2 regions of the Pararhizobium sp. IMCC3301 genome follow, and region 2 is predicted to be linked to the other one. Evidence: riboswitches for the same ligand, from Rfam matches in the RefSeq annotation. Region 2 holds a riboswitch; the other holds the start of a gene.
The links. Region 2 has a riboswitch for thiamine pyrophosphate ahead of RAL88_RS19895 (hydroxyethylthiazole kinase). Riboswitches for the same ligand answer to the same signal wherever they lie in the genome.

Region 1: linked by a shared signal. The riboswitch ahead of RAL88_RS06640 (ABC transporter permease) and the one ahead of RAL88_RS19895 (hydroxyethylthiazole kinase) in region 2 are both predicted to bind thiamine pyrophosphate.

Annotation. Positions count from the first base shown of each region.
Region 1 covers NZ_CP132336.1:1,377,642-1,382,238, forward strand. The annotation lists gene RAL88_RS06635 (ABC transporter substrate-binding protein) at 1-929, opposite strand, end outside; gene RAL88_RS06640 (ABC transporter permease) at 944-1,819, opposite strand; TPP riboswitch at 1,840-1,983, opposite strand; gene RAL88_RS06645 (hypothetical protein) at 2,064-3,842, opposite strand; gene RAL88_RS06650 (adenylosuccinate synthase) at 3,890-4,597, opposite strand, start outside.
Region 2 covers NZ_CP132336.1:4,180,474-4,185,070, reverse strand. The annotation lists gene thiD (bifunctional hydroxymethylpyrimidine kinase/phosphomethylpyrimidine kinase) at 1-801, opposite strand, end outside; gene thiE (thiamine phosphate synthase) at 801-1,448, opposite strand; gene RAL88_RS19895 (hydroxyethylthiazole kinase) at 1,445-2,188, opposite strand; TPP riboswitch at 2,179-2,291, opposite strand; gene RAL88_RS19890 (xanthine dehydrogenase family protein molybdopterin-binding subunit) at 2,424-4,597, opposite strand, start outside.

The sequences.
Region 1 (4,597 bases), 1.8 Mb from region 2:
TTCAGCGGTCTGGCAATGCGTGCCATATCCGGCACTTCATCAATCAGGCCGCGCTCTTTCATGAAGGCTGCAAAGCGTTCATAGCGTGCCTTGTCGAACGCAAGCGGACGCTTGGCAAAGCGCGGCAGCGTATCGAACCAGGCCCTGCGGTTCAGCTCATCATCCAACTCGGGATAGGCCTTGACGAACAGCGCCAGCGCCTCCTCCGGATGGTTGGTCAGATAGATCGTGGCCGCCTCCACAGCATTCATAAATTTGCGGAAACGCGGATCGCCAGTCTTGTCCATATGGGCAATCAGGATCAGTTCATCATAGACCGGCACACCGTGTTCTTCGGGATAAAACGCTCTGCCCGGCCGCTCAACCAGATCCATTTGATTCAGTTCAAAATTGCGAAACGCACCGATGACCGCATCGACATTGCCGCTGATCAGCGAAGGTGACAGGGAGAAATTCACATTCACCAATTCCACATCATCAAGGCTGAGCCCGACACCCTGAAGCATCGCCCCGAGCAGTGCATCTTCAAAGCCACCGACCGAAAAGCCGACCTTTTTGCCCTTCAGATCCGACAGCGACTGGATGGGACCGTCTGCCAGCACCACCAGGGCATTCAGCGGTGTTTCCACCAATGTCCCGATCCAGGCCACCGGCAGTCCTTCCTTGATCTGCAGATGCAGGCTGGGCTGATAGGAAATTGCAATATCGCCCTGCCCGGCCGCCACCAGCCTTGGCGGCGCTGAGGGATCAGCCGGGGCGACTAAAGTCACATCCAGCCCTTCGCGCGCAAACAGTCCGAGTTCCTGGGCAATGATCAGCGGTGCATGATCCGGATTGACGAACCAGTCGAGCAGTACGGTCAACTTTTCCTGAGCCTGCGCACTGGCAATGCCGGCAAGAACAATAAAAACACTGAGAAAAAAACGCATGAGACATATCCTGTTCAGGTGGAGGTAAAAACGCCTGGTTGATTTTCCGGCATCCAGAAAACCAGCCGCCGTGTCAGTTGATCGGTTCCGATGCGCAACACCACAACGAACACCGCAAGTATGAAAAGCGCCGCAAACATCAGATCTGTCTGCATCCGCCCATTGGCGTGCAGCATGACAAATCCAAGACCGGCGGAAGACCCGACCCACTCGCCAACAACGGCGCCGATTGGCGCCAGACTGGCACCAACACGCAGGCCCGAGGACAGCGAGGGCAACGCGGATGGCAGCCGCAAATGGAGCAGGCTCTGCAGCGGGCTTGCCCCGGCAATTCGCCCCAGATCCAGCAAATCGGGGTCCGTGCGCCGCAGACCATCGAAAAACGCTGAGGTGATGGGAAAATAGATAATCAGTGTTGCCATGATGATCTTGGAGGCCAGGCCAAAACCGAACCACAGCACCAGCAGCGGAGCGATGGCAAATACCGGCAACGCCTGGGTTGCCAGCACTACCGGAAATACCAGCCGCGCAGCGGAAGCAGACAGTGCCATGCCAAGACCGGTCACAACGCCCAGCACAAGGCCGAGCACTAGACCTATGAGAATTTCACTTGCCGTAATGGCGGCGTGGCCAAGCAGATAGGAAAAATTGTTGTAAAGACTTGCCATGACCTGGAACGGCCCGGGCAGCACAAACGGCGGCAGATCAAACACAGACACGATTGCCTGCCACGCCGCCACCAGCACAATTGCAATTGCGATGGCCCGTAGCAGCCGCGCGAAGGCATTTTGAGCCCAAGCCTGCACGCCGGTCTTTACGCCGGTCTGCCTCACTTTGAAATTGAAAAACTGGCGCGTCACGCGGCTCGGCCCATCAAGGTTGAGGACCATGCGGAAAGGTGCGCATAACAGACATCAGCGCTTTTCGTCCCTTCGCCGGCATGATCCGGATCAGGTTCAAAGGGTCCGGAAACGCGTGCTCCCGTTCCATCTTTGGAACAACAGCCTGCTTCCATCTCAGCCCCGTTAACGCCGGGACACCCCTCGAAACAAATTCAGTCTAATGGACATCTTATCAATGTCCAGTCATTTGACCGCGTTGGCATAACCGCAGGCACGGCACATATTATAGGGTCTAGTTGCCCTGTTCCCAGGCGTCCAGCGCCTGGGAAAATACAACGTCACCCTCGCGGCCTTTTTCCAGCGTGATGATGGCCCGCTTGTTATTTTTGTAACGAACCGGCAGATCAAACCACGAGCCTTTGCGCAGCAGATCAAGGTTTTTGGCAATATTCTCAGGTGTCGCAGAGAGCGCCAGCCAGAACAGGGTATCAGACACTTTGACACCGGCCGATGCCAGCAATTCGCCCTGCGCCTCTTCGCTGGATTTCAACAACAGTGCCGGAATATCATCGATTCCACCGCCAACCTGTCTGGGCGGAGCCTGATATGAAATTTCAACGAGGTGGCTGGCTGATGACATCGATGGATCGTCATTCTTGCGGATAATGATATCAAGGGTCAGTCTGCGTTGCGGCACTTCAACACGGCCCACGATCACAGGCGATCCGCCTTCTTCCCGCAAGCTCCACGTCGTGCCGCCTCCGACAGCCTGGGATTCATCCGCAGTAGCCCCTTCTTCATACAGGATGGCGCGTTGTGGCAGCACACCTTCGCCAACTGCAGCGCTGACGTCGCCGCGTTCGATATTCGGGTTCATCTGCCCCGAATCATCGATGATGCGGCCGTCATTTTTGACCGACTCGGCCGGTGCAGCCACTGTCGGCGCTGCACCATTTGCCGCATCATTGGCATTGACCCGTCGTGGCCCATCGCCCGATGAACTTTCGCCAATCGCCGGCTTCAGCGGATTGACATCATCATTGCCATAGTCGAGCCAGCTCTCGAAATTGGCCATCACCGTGTCCTGGTTTTGATAGGCCCACCAGCCAGCGGCTCCCAGTCCAATAAGGAAAATCAACAGCAGCCATGGCCAGACCCGGCGCCGCCGACGGACAACCACCCGGTCCTGATCGTCGTCATAGTAATCATCTGAGTAAGCGCGTTCGCGCCCGCCCCCACCACGGCCGCTTTCTTCTCCACGGCGTCCATTGCGCCCGCTACGACCAGAACGGTTATTGCGCGGTTGTGCACGCTCGCGCTGCATTTGCTCTTCATCGAAATAATCGTCCTGATCATCCGCGACATCTGCAACGTCATCCATATATGGATCATCCAGCGCCGGGGCATCATAATACTCGTCGCGGCTGCTGCGCCGGGAAAGTCCGGGGCGCTGGCCCCGTTCAGGTGCCGGTTCGGCGGACTGAGCGCGTGCCGTTTCGCGCATTGCCGACTCTGCTTTCGGCCGCACCGGCTCGCGCAGGGCGGATGTTGCTCTGGAAGGAGCATCGCCCAGCGAACGCGCGGAAGCAACTGCAGCATCAAACGCTGCCACAGACGCCGCAGCCGGTTCAGCCCCAGCAACCGGAGCAGCTACTGGCTCGGACCTCAGCCGCGGCTGAGGAGCAACTTCGGACGGATTAGGCAAATCGGCAGCAACCGGCGTGCTGGCCGAGCGCCGCATATTCTCGGCTTCATCCTGAACTTGGCGCGAGGAACGATGAGCCCGGAAGCTTGCCTCTTCCTCCTCCTGATGCGCCAGCCGTGCCGTGTTTTCACGCTCGGAGTTGGTGATGATCTTCCCGGAAACATAATCCTCTTCAACGACACGGATACTGTCTTCCAGTTCAAGCCGCTGACGCGACACTTCTGATGGCGGCAGAGCCGGGTCCATGGCATCAAGTTGCCGGCTTATCGCGGTCCTGGCACGATCATAGACAGATCGTCGCGCCTGACCCGTTGCCACGGGAAGTGCTTCAATCGTTTTTCTCAACACTTTATAAAAATCAGCCATACGCTTACACTTTATCCAATAGTTCTCGCCCGGCAGTTGTCAGAACATTAATCATGAAACGGGTCGTGCACAAGAATTGTGTGATCCCGTTCCGGACTGGTTGACAGCAGTGCCACCGGCGCGCCAATTAATTCCTCGACCCTGCGAACATATTTTATTGCCTGGGCCGGCAGTTCAGCCCAGCTGGTTGCACCCGCTGTCGTGGCGTTCCAGCCCTCAAAACTCTCATAGATCGGTTCGATGCGGCGTTGCCCGCCCTGCGATGCGGGCAGATGGTCGATCATTTCTCCATCAAGTCTGTAACCGGTACATATCTTGATTTCTTCCAGCCCGTCCAGAACATCAAGCTTGGTCAGCGCAATGCCATTCATGCCGCTGGTACACACAGTCTGCCGTACCAGCACCGCATCGAACCAGCCGCAGCGCCGTTTGCGGCCCGTTACGGTGCCCCATTCATGGCCATGCTCTCCCAGATATTCGCCGGTTTCATTCAACTGCTCTGTGGGAAAAGGCCCCTCGCCGACCCGCGTTGTATAGGCTTTGGTGATGCCCAGAACATAACCGATCGCACCAGGTCCAAGACCACTTCCAGTGGCAGCCTGCCCGGCGGTCGTATTGGAGGATGTCACAAAGGGATACGTGCCGTGGTCAATATCCAGCAGCGCACCCTGAGCGCCCTCAAACAGGATTCGCTTGCCGGCGCGGCGTTCATCATCCAGCAGCTTCCAAACCGTATCCATATAGGGCAGGACCTG
Region 2 (4,597 bases):
TGCGTAAAAATGATGGACCGGTCCCGGCCCCTGCCCGATAGTCAGATCATCGGCATGAGCGATGGCCTGAGATAGGTAAAGCTTTGCAGTTTCGATTGAGGCGGCCATGCTGTTGCCCCTGGCAAGCCCGGCTGCGATGGCAGATGACAGCGTGCATCCAGTACCATGGGTGTTGCGCGTGGGGACTCTGGGGGCTGAAAACCATTTGCCCTCATCTGAACTGAGATACAGATCATCAGCGCTCGGCTCGTCAAAATGCCCGCCTTTCAGCAACACCGCTCTGGCTCCCAAAGCCAGCAGTTGTTTGGCCTGGCTTTCCATCTCGCTGCGGCTGACTGCCAGATCTGCGCCCAGCAGGACGGCAGCTTCATGCAAATTCGGGGTGATGATATCCGCTACAGGAAGCAGATCGCATTTCAGACTTTCAACGGCATTTTCCGAAAGCAACAAATCCCCCGAGGTGGTGACCATCACCGGATCGAGAACAATTTTTTGCGCGCCATGGTGCGCCAGCCCGGCAGCTACAATCCTGATGATGGGCGCTTGCGACAACATGCCGATCTTGGTCGCCGCAACGTTGAAATCGGAATAAACCGAATCCATCTGGGCGGCGATAAACGCCTCTGGAACGTCATGAATTGCCGACACGCCAATGGTGTTTTGCGCGGTTAACGCCGTCAGGACGCTGGCGCCATAGACTCCGAGGGCGGAAAAAGTTTTCAAATCCGCCTGAATTCCAGCTCCGCCACCGGAATCCGAACCGGCAATGGTGACAGCAATCGGTGTGTTTATCGTGCTCATCAGGACCGTGCCCGCTGAATTGTGTCGCGAAAGGCCGCAGCTGCGCCCCGAACATCATCTTCCATGAACAGCGCAGAAATAAGCGCCACGCCATCGGCTCCCGCTTTTACCAACTCAAACGCGCTATTGCGGTCGATGCCGGCAATCGCGCCAACAGGGATCGGCTCTGCCATTGTGGTTCGGCACAGGGCGGCCAGTTCAACCCATCCGTCGATGCCGATACTAGTTGGATTGTCCTTGGACCGGGTCTCAAATACACCACCAATGCAAACATAGCTCAAATCCTGGCGGGGGAGCTGCATTGCCTGCTGCCTGGTTTTCACCGACAGGCCGATTATGGCACCGGGGCCCATTAGCCTGCGCGCCTCGGCCACCGGCATATCGTCCTGGCCGAGATGAACCCCGTCCGCCCCGATTGCCAGAGCGACATCCACCCTGTCATTGATCAGGAATGGCACCCGGCCGGCAATGGCGGATTTGATGGCCTTGGCATGAGACAGCATGTCCCGCGTTGAACCGAGTTTGTCGCGCAGTTGCAGCAGGGTGCAGCCCCCGGCAATTGCAGCATCAGCCAGAGTGTCCAGATCGCGCCCCAGGCTGCGCTGCGGGTCGAGAATGCCATAAAGTGTCAGATCAACGGGCCTCATGACAAATGTCCGAATTTTTCAATATCCGCAGGTGTAAGCCGGTACAGTTGGTCCAGAAAGGCCGGGACAAAACTGCCCGGACCCTGTGCTTCAGCGGCGGCCAGTTGCCCGGCAACGGCAAAGCTGACAAGAGCCGCGACAACGGCCAGATAAGGCTCTTCGCTGGTTGCCAGAAAGGCTGCCATCACCGCACCCAGTGCACAACCGGCCCCGGTCGTTTTCGCCATCAACGGATCGCCATTGTGTAAAGCGATGATGCGGTTGCGAAAGCGGATTGTGTCAGTCTCTCCGGTTTGCGCCACAATGGTGACGTCATCATCAGCATTCAGTCCCGAGACTTCCTCTGCATTGCCGCGCATCGCGGTTGGCCCCAAGCTCAATAGTGTGTTTGCCAGCGCCTTTCGCGAGGCTGATCGATGGGCAAAAACGGGGTCAAGAACAAAGGGACGGCCAAGTCCAAGCGCTGTTTCCGCGGCAATGCGTGCCGCTTTGCTGCGCTCCGCATCCAGTGTGCCCAGATTGATCAGAACGGCATCGGCGGCGCTGACAAAGCCACCGGTCTCCTGCGGAGCAATGGTCATTGAGGGTTCGGCACCCAGCGCCAACAGTACATTAGCGGTCAATGTCTGGGCCACGGAATTGGTGATGCAATGCACGCGCGGCTGCCTGCTGCGCACCCTGTCCAGCAGGATTGCGGCTTGCGTCTTCAAACAATCGGGAGATAAGCCTTTATCGAGCAAACCTCATTCCCTCCGCCAGCATGATCTGGATCAGGTTGTCAGGGTTGGTCACATGCCTCTCAGCCGACCGCCACCGTGGCAATCGGCACCCCTATGAGTGAAAAATCATTTACCATATTTCAGCAATTAAGCAATGCACAGCTTCAGGTGACGCTGCGCCAACCGTTTGAGCCGATAATCGGGCCGAAGCATGGCAGGCACCAGAGCGGAGCATATCCGCTCCCGGATGAAACCATCATGCGATTTTCTGCAAGGCCTCCCAGACACGCGACGGAGTGGCCGGCATATCGATATGGGTCAGTCCCGCGCCGTGGCTGAGTGCGTCGACAACCGCGTTCATGACAGCCGGACAGGAGCCGATCGAGCCGGCTTCCCCTGCCCCCTTGATGCCAAGAGCATTAGTCTTGGAGGGGACATTCCGGGTCTGGAAATTAAAATCCATAATATCATCGGCGCGCGGCATGCAATAATCCAGAAAACTGGCTGACAGGAGCTGGCCATCCTTGTCGTACACAGTGTGTTCAAGCAATGCCTGCCCGATCCCCTGGGCCACACCGCCATGGACCTGACCCGCCAGCAACATCGGATTTACGGTGACACCGAAATCATCGACAATGGTATAATTGAGAAGTGTCGTAACTCCGGTCTGCGGATCAATTTCCAATTCCACCGCGTGCGTGCCATTGGGATAAGTCGCCTCGTTCTGCCTGAATTCTTCCAAAGCAAATAGCTGTTCGCCGCTTTTCTCACTGCTTTTTTGGGCGATTTCTGCAAGGCTGATCTGCCGGTCGGTGCCGACCACTCTGACAACACCCTCGCTCAGTTCCAGATCCCGGGGTGCCGCTTCCAGCTCGTCAGACGCTTTTTCCTTGATCTTTTCGGCAAGCGACTTTGCCGCCCATTCCACTGACACAGCGCCGAGGGGAATCGACCGGGAACCACCGGTTCCCTTGCCCTTGCGAACCCGGTCGGTATCGCCCTGAACCACATTGATCCGATCATAATCCAGCCCGAGATGTCCGGCGATGAATTGCGCATAAGCTGTCTGATGGCCCTGCCCGTTTGACTGGGTTCCGATCAGCAGCGTGACGCTGCCATCATCGTTCAATTCAATGCGGGCCTCTTCCGATCCCGCGAATGCACAGGCTTCAACATAAGTGGCAAATCCAAAACCGCGATATTTGCCATTTGCCGCGCTCTGCGCGCGGCGCGCTGCGAACCCGGCGACATCGGCATTGTCCAGGGCAGCTTGCATCTGACCAGCGAAATCGCCGGTATCATACATCCGGCCACCCGGGGTGTGATACGGCATCTGCTCCGGCCGGATGAAATTGCGCCGCCGGATTTCAGCGGGATCAAGCCCGGATATCCGGGCAGCTTCATTCACCAGACGTTCAATATGATAGGCTGCTTCGGGGCGGCCCGCGCCCCGGTAGGCGTCCACAGGAACAGTATTCGTGTAAACGCATTTCACAGTGTAATCCATCACCGGAATATCATAGCAACCGGTGGCCATGGTGAGCCCGAGATAGGGAATAAATGGTGCATATTGCGACAGATAGGCACCCATATTTGCTGTCAGATCGACCCGCATGGCGAGAAACCGCCCGTCTGCATCCATGGCCAGTTCGGCGGTCAGAACATTGTCCCGGCCATGGGCATCCTGAAGAAAATGCTCCGAGCGGTCGCACACCCATTTGACCGGCGCGGCAAGCGCCTCGCTGGCCTTTATAACCAGCGGATATTCCTGATATACAAAGGCCTTGGGGCCAAATCCTCCACCCACATCCGGCGTGATGATCCGCATGCGTGCCGGTTCAATCCTGAGGATGTTTTCGCATATGATATCGCGCATGCCATGACCACCCTGAGTGCCCAAGGTTACCGTGAACCGGCCGCTCTCGGCATCGTATTCAGACAGGCAGGCGCGCGTCTCCATGTAGTTGCAGACCAGGCGATTGTTGATGATATCCAGCTTCGCGATTTTATCGGCTGCGGCGAAGGCAGCCTCGGTTTTCTCCGTATCACCACGATGGATCAGATTGGCCATATTGGACCCAAGTTCCGGCCAGACCAGCGCTGCGTCCTCATCAAGAGCGGCAGCGGTGTCCACAATCACATCCAGTGGATCGTAATCGATATCCAGCAATTCGGCTGCGGCCTGGGCCTGTTCGAGCGTTTCGGCAACGATGAAAGCAACCGCGTCTCCGACATGCCGGACAATCTGCTTTGCTAAAACCGCATGCTCTGTCGCCGCTGGCATCGTGCCGTCCGGCTGGCGTTCCATACCTTCACATGGCAGGGGCCCAAGATCGTCAACATCGGCTGCCGTCCAGACCAGCTTAACACCCTGGTACCCTCTTGCCTGCTCCTTGCCGGTAATGCTAATCGTTGCATGTGCCATGGCAG